2 regions of the Vibrio syngnathi genome follow, and region 1 is predicted to be linked to the other one. Evidence: riboswitches for the same ligand, from Rfam matches in the RefSeq annotation. Region 1 holds a riboswitch; the other holds the start of a gene.
What was found. Region 1 has a riboswitch for lysine ahead of K08M4_RS09505 (Na+/H+ antiporter NhaC family protein). Riboswitches for the same ligand answer to the same signal wherever they lie in the genome.
Positions count from the first base shown of each region.

Region 2: linked by a shared signal. The riboswitch ahead of lysC (lysine-sensitive aspartokinase 3) and the one ahead of K08M4_RS09505 (Na+/H+ antiporter NhaC family protein) in region 1 are both predicted to bind lysine.

Region 1 covers NZ_CP017916.1:2,083,600-2,091,372, forward strand. Annotated here, with positions in the region: gene hisG (ATP phosphoribosyltransferase) at 1-290, opposite strand, end outside; His leader region at 343-478, opposite strand; gene K08M4_RS09505 (Na+/H+ antiporter NhaC family protein) at 668-2,260, opposite strand; lysine riboswitch at 2,373-2,550, opposite strand; gene K08M4_RS09510 (H-NS family histone-like protein) at 2,929-3,339, shown strand; gene K08M4_RS09515 (inosine/guanosine kinase) at 3,507-4,811, opposite strand; gene K08M4_RS09520 (hypothetical protein) at 4,914-5,183, opposite strand; gene mnmA (tRNA 2-thiouridine(34) synthase MnmA) at 5,387-6,523, shown strand; gene hflD (high frequency lysogenization protein HflD) at 6,572-7,189, shown strand; gene purB (adenylosuccinate lyase) at 7,333-7,773, shown strand, end outside.
Region 2 covers NZ_CP017916.1:2,931,464-2,939,236, reverse strand. Annotated here, with positions in the region: gene metH (methionine synthase) at 1-3,133, shown strand, start outside; gene lysC (lysine-sensitive aspartokinase 3) at 3,242-4,609, opposite strand; lysine riboswitch at 4,719-4,896, opposite strand; gene K08M4_RS13225 (pyridoxal-phosphate-dependent aminotransferase family protein) at 5,073-6,212, shown strand; gene K08M4_RS13220 (PglL family O-oligosaccharyltransferase) at 6,317-7,773, opposite strand, start outside.

The DNA.
Region 1 (7,773 bases):
CGACGTAGTGTACGAAACTCTGATGGCTCTTTTAAAGCAACGCGGTCTAGGCGAACTTCTTCTAGTTCATTCTCACCGATAAAACCAAGGTCAACCACACCATCCATGATAAGGCCTGGGATGTCGTCATCACGAACGAGTAACAAGTCGATTGGCATATTTAGTGAATGAACAACTAAGCGCTCACCCATGATGTTAAATTTCACACCACATTTTTTAAGTAGATCTTGGCACTCTTTACTTAAGCGACCTTTCTTTTGAATTGCGATTCTTAGGCGTTGTGTCTGCATTGCTATATCCCTGTGCAAATATTTGAATTTATTGATTATTTAAAGTGCTAAAACTAAAAAACCCTCGGAAGACTTTGTCGTCCCGAGGGTTTAAATCTAAATTCTTTGACTTAACCTCCGGGAGAATTCTTGCTCCCGGGTATACGTAAATCTCCCCGAAAGACTAGATAGGGTGATGATGGTGATGAATGTTCATTACTAATTTACGCATACTTATCAGCTCTTAGGTTGTTTGCTGTCTTGTCTCCACACTAACTAAGCTGACACCCTTTTTCAACCATTTATTCGAACTTTTTTCACGAAATTTAAAATTAAATTAACGAACACAAAAAAAGGGAGGCAAACGCCTCCCTTCTCATTATTCAATCAAATGATGATTAGCTTTTACACGTTGCCATCTTACAACGTGAGAAATAAGCCAATGCAAAACATACCGCAACAAACGTTAGAGACGCTGCGCCAAATGCAATGCCAGTTGATGATGTCATTCCTAGGGTGATGAAACCAATACACGATACGAACGCCACAGACAGCGCATAAGGGAGCTGAGTCGATACGTGATCAATGTGGTTACAACGCGCACCTGTAGAAGACAGAATCGTTGTATCCGAGATTGGAGAACAGTGATCACCAAATACAGAACCCGCAAGAACCGCACTTAGCATAGGAAGGATTAGCGCGATGTCAGAGGCTGCAGCCATGTCACCCGCAATCGGTAACATGATACCGAACGTACCCCAAGATGTACCTGTCGAGAACGCCATTAGGCCAGCAAGAAGGAACAAGATAACCGGTAGCCAGTGGTAATCGATGTTACCTGTTGCTAGAGAGGATAGGTACGAACCTGTTTTCATGTCACCAATAACAGAACCAATCGTCCATGCAAATACAAGGATAAGGATAGCGCCAAACATTGAGCTTGCACCAATCCACATTGTTCTTGTGATATCAACCAAAGGTAGTTTCTGTTTGAATACCGTTGCTAGCGCAACGAGTAAACCAATCACACCACCGTAAACCAGAGACTTACCTACATCCGTATTTTCAAATGCGCCAAGTAAGTTGAATGCTTGACCATCAGCAGTAAGCGCTTGGCCACCCGTGTAAAGCATTGCAGCAACCGTCGCTACGATTAACGCTACGATTGGCATTACGAGATCAGAAACAGAACCGTTTTCGCTCTCTTGAATATCCAGCTCTTCGTTTAGATCGTGCGCTTGCTTTTGATCATTGTCGCCTTCAAAGCCACGGCCTTGAGAAGCTTCAATCTCATGCTCGCGCATTTTACCAACATCTAAACCAAACCACGCAACAGCAAACACCATTAATAGCGCGAACACAGCGTAGAAGTTCATTGGGATAAGGCGAACGTAAGCACCCAGTGCAGAATACTCTGTCACACCGTGTGTCACTAAGATGCCACCAATGATAGTAATAATGTAAGCACCCCAGCTAGAAGCAGGCATGATCACACACATAGGAGCAGCAGTTGAGTCTAGGATATAAGCTAGCTTAGCGCGAGATACGTAGAAGCGGTCAGTTACAGGGCGAGAGATAGCACCTACCGCTAAGCTGTTGAAGTAATCATCCACAAAGATGAATACACCTAAGAATGCAGCAAGTAGTTTAGAACCACGTTTGCTCTTAACACGAGACTGTGCCCACTCAGCGAATGCGCGAGTACCGCCAGATAGTGTTAATAATGCCGTTGTCATTCCAAGAATAATTAGGAAAGCGACAATGCTCATGTTCCAAGTGTTAATGCCACCATCTTCGATGAAAACACCAGATACTTTAGTAAAGACGTAGCTAGCTGCGTTACCTACTGAGTAGTCAGCAAGTAGAATCGCACCCATAACAATACCGACACCCAAGGAAACTAATACACGGCGGGTAACAATAGCAAGAGTCAAGGCAACCAAGGGAGGAAGCAGCGATAAAGGCGATGTTGCAAAATCTATTAAATTCATGATCTTCAAAAACCAGTTTTTTATTTGGCTAGAGATCTACTGCAGATAAACTTGATACGGCTTATCAAGCTCATGTTGAACTAAGCGAAAGGGAAGTGAACACTTCACCCAACCCTACAGTAGCGCTCCATAGTTTAAAATTAAGACTATGGCAGTGTTGTACCTATTAAGCACAACCCCAGCAAATTGCTTAGATATACAATTTACTTCGGCAATTACACCTTTCATTCCCGTTCATTGGCATCACCCCAACGAAAACTACTCTTTATAATTGCACCTCTACGTGCGGTAACATTATTAACCGTGTAAACCAGAGTTTAACAACAGATTAACCAAAGCACCGCATCAGGTGGCCGCAATTGTACCCATCAAGAGCAACAATGCAACATATCATTCCGAGAAAAATAAGCTTTTTGTTAATGAAGTAATCAATAGAAGAATAGTCAACTTTTACGGATTACTCCACTTAACACATATCAGATATCACCTGTTTTTTTTAAGATATTCTTAATAGTTATTATAAGTTCATTAGAAGTCTATCTTTTCATCTTAAAACACTCGTCTCATTTTCTTATTTAAATAACTAATAGAAGAAATACTATTTGTTTTATTCTTAGGCTCTGTTTATTATTAGGAGGATTATTTAGTTTACCTTGATGGGAAATATCATGTCTGAATTAACAAAAACTCTATTAAATATCCGTAGCCTTCGTGCGTTCTCACGTGAATTAACTCTTGAGCAACTTGAAGAAGCGCTAGACAAGCTGACTATTGTTGTACAAGAACGTCAAGAGTCTGAAGCTGAAGAACGCGCAGCAAAAGCAGAGCAAGAAGCTAAGCTTTCTGCTATCGCAGAACAAATTGCAAAAGACGGAATCGATGTTGCCGATCTTATTGCTGCACTTTCTGGTGAAGCAAAATCTAAAACAACAAAATCTAAACGTGCTCCTCGCCCTGCGAAATACAAATACGTAGACGCGAATGGCGACGAAAAAACTTGGACAGGTCAAGGCCGTACGCCTTCAGCTATCCAAGAACAACTAGATGCTGGTAAATCTCTAGAAGAGTTTGCTCTTTAAGGCATCGAGTTTGCTAAGTGAATAATCAATAACCCACTAAGCAATAGAATTAATATTTAAGTCGACTAAAGTATTATTTACGGCTTCAATATATTCAGAAACAAAAAAGGCTCCTTTCGGAGCCTTTTTTATATTTCTAATAGTGAAATATAAATCAAAAAAATGCCTTATCTTTCCCAGTACGCTTCTTCTAGACTATCTTCTCTTTCAGGAAGGCCTCGAGATAATCGTGGCGAGTGCTGAACTAATACTTCATAACTTGCGCGGTTTGAATATTTACAAACTTGTGAGAAAGAAGAATACGTCAAGAATGAATGCTGATGCTTACTTGAGTTAGGCACATTTTCTTTATGGTACTTATTAGCGGCCATATCATGTAATAGAGCAGACAACGCAGCATCACCGGCACCATTAGTATTCTTAATCTTTTCTGGGCCGCCCATGTAAGGTGCGATATGCGAATAGATTTTCGTTGGATTTTCACATAAATCTTTATGTGCGGGACGACTAAACTCATAACGGTTAAATTCAGCAATCGAGCCTGGTAACAACGGTAATGATGTTTCACGCTTCACTGCATCTTCTGTGTAACCCGCCATAAACAAGCCCACAGGGCCTGCTGTACATAGAACTAAGTCTACCCAATCTAGTGCTTTGTCTGAAGCAGCTAGAGGATCGCTTTCACCAGTTAATGCTTCAGCTTCGTCTTCGTTCATTGCAACAACGGTTACATGTTGTTCAAGGAAATCTTTCCAAAACTCTGGATCATCTTGAATAACGAATTTAGTACCAAGCGTTAAAACAACAGGTACATCGTATTTCTTCGCGTACTCAATAGCTTTCATTGTTGCTTCAGGCATAGGGTCACCTGGTTTACAACGAACTAAATACGCCGTTAATACTAAAGCAGAAGCACTTTTGAAAATTTTCTCAGGAATGCTTTCTGGTTTTAATTGGTTCATTTGTCCTTCGCTAATTGCGAAAGTACGTTCACCATCTTCTGTAATTAATGCAAAGCAGCGACCAATTGCGCCATCTACCCCTTGTAAATGGTTCAGATCCATTCTGCTTGATGTATTACATAAATAGCGGTAACCGTAGCTACCAATTTTAATATCTTGGCTCATTACACCCAATAGTGTTGAACGGTCATCCGCCAATACTGAGTAGTTGTGTAATGTATTACCAATTGTGCCACCTGCGTATTCATTAGTGATCAGGCACTGTTCTTTTAATTCTTGATACAAAGATTCAGCAGCTTCATCACCAATAACCAAAGAGTGTCCCTTACTTAAGCCATATTTTTCGATTAGCTCAGAACTCACCTTTGCTTCAATATCCACCAAAGTTTGGTCAATACCGATAATATGGGTACGTGACATTCTTTTGCTCGTTTGAGCTTGGCTTACTAAAGGGTCACGAGCGTGAACCGGAAAATAGTGCTTTGATTTACGTTGTCCAGGGAATTTCATAGGGCTAGTCTAAGTCAAGGGGAAATAGGTGGCGGATTCTACCGCGCTATATTTAACGCGGCAATCTTTCAAACTATAGCAAACGTTTGCTACGTTATTTTTTTATTCGCCTTCCATAAAGCTTAGATCAGGCAGCATGCCTAAATGCTCGGCGTAACGTTTTTGATTAAACTCTGCACCGTTTTTCATTACATCAAATACTTCAATAGCCAGTGCACATGCCATAGCCGCAATCGCCTCTTCACGAGGAGTACCTGTCATCATTAAACGCATCAACGTCTCTTTCACTTTCACGGGTTGGCCGTCTTCAAGTTGGTTTTCGATAATCTCGATCAACTGCTCTTCTTGCATAAACTCATTTTGTTCAGACATTTTTCATCTCAGGTCTTGGGTTTTGAGCGACTATGCCACATATAGATCTGACATCCTAGCGAGTCTCCTCGCGTTCATGCGATTCTCTAACGAAGTCAGCGCACTATTTGTGCAAATGAAACTGTGATTCCAGTCTCGGATCTGTCACGGCGTTTCTCTTTCTGTTAGAATCTGCGACCAAGTAATAGTAACGGTGTTTAGACATGTCAGATATCAGCTCTGGAAACAGCGAAAAGAAAGTAATTGTCGGTATGTCCGGCGGTGTAGATTCGTCAGTATCGGCGTATCTTCTTCAGCAACAAGGCTATCAGGTAGAAGGCCTTTTCATGAAAAACTGGGAAGAAGACGATAACGAAGAATACTGCACGGCTGCTGAAGATCTTGCTGATGCTCAAGCGGTATGTGACAAACTAGGTATCCACCTTCACACTATCAACTTTGCTGCAGAATACTGGGACAATGTATTTGAATACTTCCTTGCTGAATATAAAGCAGGTCGTACTCCGAACCCAGATATTCTTTGTAACAAAGAAATCAAATTCAAAGCATTCTTAGAGTTTGCGGATGAAGTCCTAGACGCAGACTACATTGCGATGGGTCACTACGTTCGTCGTACTTTCCCAACTCAAGAAGAGCTTGATGCTGGCGTAAAACCAGAAATGCTACGTGGCCTAGACGGCAATAAAGACCAAAGCTATTTCCTTTATACGCTAAGCTCAGATCAAGTGGCACGCAGCCTATTCCCTGTGGGTGAATTAGAGAAGCCAGAAGTGCGACGCATTGCTGAAGAGCAAGACTTGATCACTGCGAAGAAAAAAGATTCAACAGGTATCTGCTTCATTGGTGAGCGTAAGTTCACTGAGTTCCTAGGCAAATACCTACCCGCTCAACCGGGTAACATCGAGACACCAGAAGGCCAAGTGATTGGTCAACACCAAGGTTTGATGTACCACACGCTAGGTCAGCGTAAAGGTCTACATATCGGCGGCACTAAAGGTGGCGGCGGTAATGAAGAACCATGGTTTGTTGGTGAAAAAGATCTTAAGCGTAATGTCCTGATAGCGGTACAAGGTAAAGACCACCCTCTTCTAAAATCAGAAGGTTTGATCGCTTCTCAGCTTCATTGGGTAAATCGCACACCAATTACTGAAGTTATGACGTGCACGGTAAAAACACGTTACCGTCAGACCGATATTCCTTGTACAATCATCCCAATTGATGATGAAAACATTAAGGTTATTTTTGACGAACCACAAATTGCAGTGACCCCAGGTCAATCAGCAGTGTTCTACCTAGACAACGTATGTCTTGGTGGTGGTATCATTGAAAAGCGCATCTAACCAATAAAACGAACCACAAACAATAGAAGACAATTTAGGAGTTACTACGTGGCTAATACACTTTATGACCGTACTATTGCTTTCGCTGGAATTTGCCAAGCTGTGGCTTTGGTTCAACAAGTAGCGAAAGACGGCCATTGTGATAAAGATGCCTTCGAAGCTTCACTCAGTGCCATTTTAAATACCAACCCAGCGAACACCGTGGGCGTATTTGGGCGTGAAGCGAACCTAAAGCTTGGCCTTGAGTGCTTAGTAAAAGGTATCGATAGTACTCCAGCTGGTAGCGATATTACTCGTTACATTATCAGCTTGATGGCACTTGAGCGTAAGCTATCTTCTCGTAACGACTCGATGTCTCAGCTTGGCGATCGCATTCAAACTGCAGAACGTCAAACTGAACACTTTGATCTGTTTGACGAGCAAATGATCAGCAACCTAGCGAGCATCTACCTTGATGTGGTGAGCCCTATCGGCCCGCGTATTCAGGTTTCTGGTACGCCAGCTGTACTTCAACAGACGTCGAGCCAACATAAGGTCCGCGCACTCCTTCTATCTGGAATTCGAAGCGCTGTGTTATGGCGTCAAGTTGGCGGTAAACGTCGCCACCTTATCTTCGGTCGCAAGAAGATGATCGAGCAGGCTCAAATCCTGCTAGCTCGCATGTAATTTATTAGCTCGCGCCTGGTCGCGAGCTTGTTTTTTGTATCAACACAACTCTCACGCAAACGATTGCGCAATATGCGTGACAATTGAGATTGTTACTGGTATAAACCTCTCAAAATTTAGAAAACTCAATTCAGGAGAACACCATGGAACTGTCAGCATTGACTGCTGTTTCACCAGTAGACGGCCGTTACGGAAGCAAGACTGTTGCATTACGCAGCATCTTTAGTGAGTTTGGCCTACTAAAGTACCGCTCTATCGTTGAAGTTCGTTGGTTACAAAAGCTTGCAGCTACAGATGCAATCAAAGAAGTACCAGCGTTCAGTGCAGAAGCTAACCAGTTTCTTGATGAACTAGCAGCTAACTTCAGTGAAGAAGATGCTCTACGTATCAAAGAAATCGAGCGCACGACTAACCACGACGTTAAAGCGGTTGAGTACTTCTTGAAAGAGAAAGTTGCTGGCGTTCCTGAACTTCACGCTGTAAACGAATTTATTCACTTTGCATGTACTTCTGAAGACATCAACAACACCTCTCACGCGCTTATGCTTAAAGAAGCTCGTGATACCGTGATTCTTCCAGAAATC
Region 2 (7,773 bases), 850 kb from region 1:
GACTATCTTCGACACGTTAAATGCAAAAGCATGTTCTTTTGCGGTTGAATCTGTTTTTGAAGAGGTAGGCATCACGCTTCCTGTGATGATCTCCGGTACCATTACTGACGCTTCAGGTCGTACGCTTTCAGGGCAGACAACAGAAGCCTTCTATAACGCCCTTCGTCATGTTAAACCTATCTCATTTGGATTGAACTGTGCATTAGGTCCTGACGAATTGCGAGAGTACGTTGGTGAGATGTCTCGTATCTCAGAATGTAACGTTTCCGCCCACCCTAACGCGGGTTTACCTAATGCGTTCGGTGAGTATGACCTTTCTCCTGAAGATATGGCTGAACACGTTAAGGAATGGGCCGAGAGTGGCTTCTTGAACCTAATTGGTGGTTGTTGTGGTACGACGCCAGAACATATACGTCACATGGCTGAGGCCGTTGAAGGCGTAACGCCACGTCAATTACCTGATTTGCCCGTTTCTTGTCGCCTTTCTGGCCTAGAACCACTGACGATAGCTAAAGAATCGCTATTCGTGAATGTGGGTGAGCGTACTAACGTTACCGGTTCTGCTCGGTTTAAGCGATTGATTAAAGAAGAGCTCTACGACGAAGCTTTGAGTGTTGCTCGAGAGCAAGTTGAGAACGGTGCTCAGATTATCGATATCAACATGGATGAAGGGATGCTAGACGCTGAGGCGTGTATGGTTAAATTCCTTAATCTATGTGCGTCTGAGCCAGAGATCTCGAAAGTACCAGTCATGGTCGACTCTTCAAAATGGGAAGTTATCGAAGCAGGTCTGAAATGTATTCAGGGTAAAGGTATCGTTAACTCGATCTCATTGAAGGAAGGGAAAGAGAAGTTTGTCGAGCAAGCTAAATTAGTTCGTCGTTATGGTGCAGCAGTCATTGTGATGGCATTCGATGAACTAGGGCAGGCTGATACTCGAGAGCGCAAAGTCGAGATCTGTACTAATGCCTACAATATTCTTGTTGATGAAGTTGGTTTCCCGCCAGAAGATATTATTTTTGACCCGAACATTTTCGCTGTGGCTACTGGTATTGATGAGCATAACAACTATGCGGTCGATTTCATTGAAGCGGTAGGGGACATCAAACGCGATCTTCCTCATGCGATGATCTCGGGTGGTGTGTCGAATGTTTCGTTCTCTTTCCGCGGTAATAACTACGTTCGTGAGGCAATCCACGCAGTATTCCTATATCACTGTTTTAAAAACGGTATGGATATGGGCATCGTGAATGCTGGGCAATTAGAGATTTACGATAATGTGCCTGAGGATTTACGTGAAGCCGTTGAAGATGTGGTTCTAAACCGCCGAGATGATTCTACTGAGCGCTTGCTCGATATCGCGACTGAATATCTAGAGCGTGCAGTCGGCAAAGTGGAAGATAAATCGGCTTTAGAGTGGCGCACCTGGCCAGTAGAAAAGCGCTTAGAGCACTCTTTGGTGAAAGGCATTACTGATTTCATCGTTGAAGATACCGAGGAAGCTCGTGTTAATGCCTCTCGTCCTATCGAGGTGATTGAAGGTCCATTAATGGATGGCATGAACGTAGTTGGTGACCTCTTTGGTGAAGGTAAGATGTTCCTTCCTCAAGTGGTGAAATCTGCCCGTGTTATGAAGCAAGCGGTAGCCCATCTAGAGCCATTTATTAATGCAACCAAAGACGTTGGTGCAACTAACGGAAAAATTTTACTGGCGACCGTAAAAGGCGATGTTCACGATATTGGTAAAAACATTGTGGGCGTTGTCTTGCAGTGTAATAACTACGAAATTATCGATCTGGGCGTGATGGTTTCATGTGAAAAAATCCTTAAGGTAGCCAAAGAAGAAAACGTCGATATCATTGGTCTTTCGGGTTTAATCACTCCTTCATTGGATGAGATGGTTCATGTGGCTAAAGAGATGGAGAGACAAGGGTTTAAACTGCCTCTTCTGATTGGCGGAGCAACCACATCTAAAGCGCATACTGCTGTTAAGATTGAACAGAATTACTCTGAGCCTGTGGTCTACGTAAACAATGCTTCACGGGCAGTGGGTGTGTGTACTTCATTGCTATCTAACGAGCTGAAACCTGCATTTGTCGAGAAATTGGATATTGATTACGATCGCGTTCGCGATCAACACAATCGTAAGAAGCCTCGAACTAAGCCTGTCACGCTTGAAAGAGCTAGAGCTAATAAAGTTGCTATCGATTGGAATGCGTACACTCCCCCTGCACCTGCTAAGCCGGGAGTACATATTTTCAATGATTTTGATGTAGCGACTTTGCGCCAGTATATCGATTGGACTCCATTCTTTATGACATGGTCATTGGTCGGAAAGTATCCAGCAATTCTTAATCATGAAGAGGTAGGTGATGAAGCGAAGCGCCTCTTCAAGGATGCTAACGATTTACTCGACCGTGTAGAGAGAGAGAAATTGCTTGAAGCTCGCGGTATGTGTGCCATGTTCCCTGCTAACAGTGTTGGCGATGATATTGAAGTGTATACCGATGAATCGCGTACTGAAGTATTAAAGGTTCTGCACAACCTTCGTCAGCAAACCGAAAAGCCAAAAGGATTTAACTACTGTTTGTCAGATTACATTGCGCCAAAAGACAGCGGTAAAGCGGATTGGATTGGTGGTTTTGCAGTGACCGGTGGTATTGGTGAGCGAGAGCTAGCTGATGATTACAAAGCGAAAGGCGACGACTATAATGCGATCATGATTCAGGCGGTTGCAGACCGATTGGCTGAAGCGTTCGCTGAATACTTGCATAAAGAAGTGAGAAAGGACATTTGGGGCTACTCGCCAGATGAAGATTTGTCTAACGACGACTTGATTCGCGAGAAGTACCAAGGTATTCGTCCAGCCCCAGGTTACCCTGCTTGCCCAGAGCATACAGAGAAAGGCACGTTGTGGGAGTTAATGGACGTTGAAAAAGCAATCGACATGTCACTAACCACGAGTTACGCAATGTGGCCAGGTGCCTCAGTGTCTGGTATGTATTTCTCACATCCTGATGCCCGATACTTTGCTATTGCACAGATTCAACAGGATCAAGTGGATAGCTATGCCGACCGTAAAGGTTGGGGTATGTTGGAAGCTGAGAAGTGGTTAGGTCCAAACATTAACTAGTTTGAATCTACGACGGTCTTTGATTCGTAAAAATAAAAGGGTTGCTTAAGAGCAACCCTTTTTGTATCTGTCGTTTGGTGATTTTAAACTAATCGAGCAACCGTCGTTTTATTCAAACAGCTCTTGATGTAGCTTTTGAATCGCTAACTTTGAGACAGATTCATCAAGCAAGAAGCATAGGTTGTGTGGGCTCGCTCCGTAACAAATCATACGTAGGTTGAAGTCTTCAAGCGTGCCGAACACCTGCTTCGCATAGCCTTTGCTTTCACTCATGTTGTTGCCAATAAGAGCAACAAGACATAGGTCATGTTCAATATCCACAGAACACAGCTTTTCAAGCTCAATTCGAGCGGCTTCTGGTAGCTGAGGAGCACCACCCGATGTATCTGTTTGATCGAGAGTAAGTGAGACACTGATCTCTGAGGTAGTGATAAGATCGACCGAGATCTTATGTTTAGCCAGGATCTCGAATACTTTTGCTAGGAAGCCGTAAGCATGGAACATGTTAGCGCTACGCAGTGTAACCATGGTTTGGTTGCAGCGCAGGGCCAGCGCTCTGAATAGAGGAGAGCTTTCAACCTGTTGACGAATCCATGTTCCACCGAGCTCTGGTGCTTTTGATGAGCCGACAAAAACCGGGATTTGATGGCGTAGTGCAGGAACTAGAGTCGAAGGGTGTAATATCTTCGCGCCAAAATTTGCCATCTCAGATGCTTCACTGAAGCTGATCTCTGGGATAGGAGATGCTTTCGGTGCGATGCGTGGATCTGTGGTGTAGATGCCTGGAACATCAGTCCAAATTTCTAAACCAATCGCTTGTACCGATTCTGCAATCAGTGCCGCTGAGTAATCACTGCCGCCACGACCTAACGTTGTGGTGTTACCCTCTCTATCGGCACCGATAAAACCTTGGGTAACGACAACTTGTTTTTCGCAAAGTGGAATCAGTTTCTGCTGTGCAAGGGCTGCAATATCTTCCAGTTGTGGTTCTGCTTTACCGAAGTCATCATTGGTGCACATCACTTCTCTGATGTCAAAACGAACCGCTGGTGTGCCACGTTCGCGAATGATTTGAGCGAGGATATGTGTCGACATCAGTTCGCCACATGCGACAAGGTGGTCAGTAAGCTTTGTGCTTACTTGGAATGATGCTGCTTCGGCTGCACTCGCAATATCATCGAGAATGCTATGAACCTCTTTCTCGATACTGCTCGGATCGGCTAACTGAGCAAGAATCGTATTATGAATGTCGGTTAACTGTGTGACTAGTTCTTGGCGACGAGTTTTATCTTGAACACCATTCGCGAGTTCAACAAGCAGATTAGTGACGCCAGAGCATGCGCTACTCACGACCAGTTTCGTATTTGAGTTGTTTTCAATAATAGCAGCACAACGGCTCATTGCTTCAAAGTTGGCAACACTTGTTCCACCAAACTTAGCGACATTAAAAGAACCAGCTACATTAGATGCACTCACGATATATCTCCCACGATTTCCTAAAATAAAATTACTGTTGGGTAATCCAACGTCCGATGTTTTTCGAAGAGAGTATTTAGAGCAAAAAGAGAGGAATTATTAGAATAGTAACCTCAGAAGCTCCTCACCATATAGAAATGGCGACAGTTGCCGGGATTCAGCCCGCTCAACCGATAATAAAGGTCCTGCATCCTTTTATTATCTCGGCACTGCTCCCCATGAATGTTTTGTATTGGAAATGCGGTTCCACAAAACACCTGCCTGGGCAGTGCTCCTCTTCTGCTAGATAGCCATTTCATTGAACGTGTTTGCGCAAATAATGTCAATCCGTAACGTGAGATAATTGAAAAATAATTTTAACAATTATGTGACACTGGTTTGACCTCAATACTTATGGCTAATTGCTGAGGTAATCAATTTGCTTTAGGGTGGATTGTTCACAACATTAACGTAAGGTATGTATATGTCTAATTTAACACTCACTACTGCTATTGATAGCTTTTATCCGCCACACCGAACGTTAATGGGGCCGGGGCCTTCAGACATTTCCCCTCAAGTTTTACAGGCTTTAAGCCGTCCAACCATTGGTCACCTAGACCCGCTATTTATTGCGATGATGGATGAGCTTAAACAGCTTCTCAAATACGCTTTTCAGACGGAAAACGAATTTACGATTGCCGTTTCTGCTCCAGGCAGTGCGGGCATGGAAACCTGTTTTGTTAACTTGATTGAACCTGGCGACAAGGTGATTGTTTGTCGCAATGGTGTTTTCGGTGAACGTATGCGAGAGAATGTTGTGCGTTGTGGTGGTGAAGCGATCCTTGTCGATGATGAGTGGGGCAAACCCGTTTCCGTTAAAAAGGTAGAAAAAGCATTGGCAGAAAACCCTGATGCTGTTGCTGTCGCATTTGTGCATGCCGAGACGTCTACAGGAGCATTATCGGATGCTCAAGCTATTTCAGCAACAGCTCGTCAGTTTGATGCGTTGTCGATTGTGGATGCGGTGACATCATTAGGTGGTGTGCCATTGTTAGTTGATGAATGGCAGCTTGATGCCGTTTACTCTGGCAGTCAGAAGTGTCTGTCTTGTGTACCTGGTTTATCTCCAGTGACGTTCTCTCAACGTGCTGTTGATAAAATGAAAGCACGTCAAGCTCCCGTACAAAGCTGGTTCTTGGATCAGAGCTTGGTATTAGGTTATTGGAGTGGAGAAGGTAAGCGTAGCTATCACCATACTGCGCCTGTGAACAGCCTATATGCTCTGCATGAGTCGTTGGTTTTATTGAAAAATGAAGGCCTAGACAATGCTTGGTCACGTCACTATGCGATGCACCAAAAACTTAAAGCAGGCGTAGAAGCTTTGGGGTTGGAATTTGTGGTTGATGAAGAGAGTCGCTTACCTCAATTGAATGCGCTTTACTTCCCTGAAGGGATTGATGAAGCCAAAATAAGAACGCAGCTGTTAGAAGAATATAACCTTGAAATCGGTGCTGGGCTTGGCTCTTTGGCTGGTAAGGCGTGGCGTATCGGCCTAATGGGTTACGGTGCTCGAAAAGAGAATGTCGCTTTGTGCTTAAAAGCGTTGCAAGATGTTTTAACATAATGGTAATAAATTGAAGTTTAAAAGAAAAGCGCACGAGAGATCGTGCGCTTTTTTGTGCCTAACCGAAAGGTCAGAAATGGTGCTTTAGTTCCGAGAGCTAAACATCACTCAGTAGACGACAGGTTATCTTCTTCTTGTGATACTTTCTTATACTGAACCTTTGAAAAGTCTCGATTTGGGAACAAGAAGCTCGCTTCACTGCGAATTTGTTCTGCCTTGCTGTGATCACCTAATCCTTGATACGCGAGAATCAGGTTACTGTAGAAAGTAGGCCTTGGCTTACTCTTTATGATCTCTAACGACCAATCTATATAAGGTTGGATCAGGCTAGGATCGGCTTTGTAGAGGCCGATATTTAGATAGGTACTGTATACGTCCCAATCATAGCGATCTTTCCAGACTACGGGGTTCGTTACCTGCTTAAGAATGTCCGGGTTTTTCGGCTTAGACATTTCAAATTTAGTGAGTACATAATTGGTGTGTAAGGCACTCAGCATGTAAAAACTCACCAAGATAGGAACGACTAAGCTCGACACTCTGAATAGGGTTTTACTGACAATACTAAACGGCTGCTGATAGTGGCGAGAAGTCCGTTGATCGACCCAGTAAATCAAAATGATAAAGGTTATCCAGTGAATCGCCGAGTGGTAAAAAGGATACTCAAGCTGAGAATGTAAGAGTATCGGTATGAATAGCGCAAGTAGTGCTAGACGTGTTCCTTTCGCTGAGCTTGCTATGCGTGACATCACCAACACTGCAGCAATCAAGATCCCGATGATTGGTACTATTCCGCCTTCAACCCCCCAAAACAGGAACTCATTGTGTGGGTGATCCATTGCAGGAAGGCCGGGATGATAATTTGAGTTAAGTTGATGTTGGCGGGCTGTGTATAGCGTGTATTCGGATTCGAACTTTCCGTAGCCATAACCGGTAAATGGTTTTTCGATCATCATATCGAGCGCTTGTGGAAAGGTATAAGCTCGTGGACTTTCTAAGTTCGTCCTTTTACTTGCGAGGCTATCAGTTGCACTAAGGCTGATAACCGAAAAAGCGACCACGATACCGACGAGCATTGATGCACACCACCCGTAGAAGCGTTTCTTGGTCGAGAACTTGTATAGATAAGGCAGAATGCATACAAACCCAATGACGGCAGCCAACCATCCGGTACGTGATGCGATGATGATCAGCAGAGGTACGGTTAAGGCTGGTGTTAAATACAGTAGGAGTGATTCGCTGATCTTATGGTTATATTTAGCAGGCTGCCTTGCTAAGAGATAAGCTGACAGCATAAAACCTGTAGCAAGAAAGCTTGCCATAACATTCGATTGTTGGAATATCCCATAAGGTCTATTGGCCGCAGTGTTGTAGCCAAATAGGTTACCAGGTTCTAATAGGAAATATTGCACATAGCCAAATAGTGCCTGTATGACAACAGCAAGCACAATGAACCACAATATGCGCTGCTTGTGCTTATTGCTGAACTTAAATTGTTGCAGCACGACGAATAATGTAAAGCCCGCCCACAATCCCAGTAGTCGGCCTGATGCGGCTTGAGGAG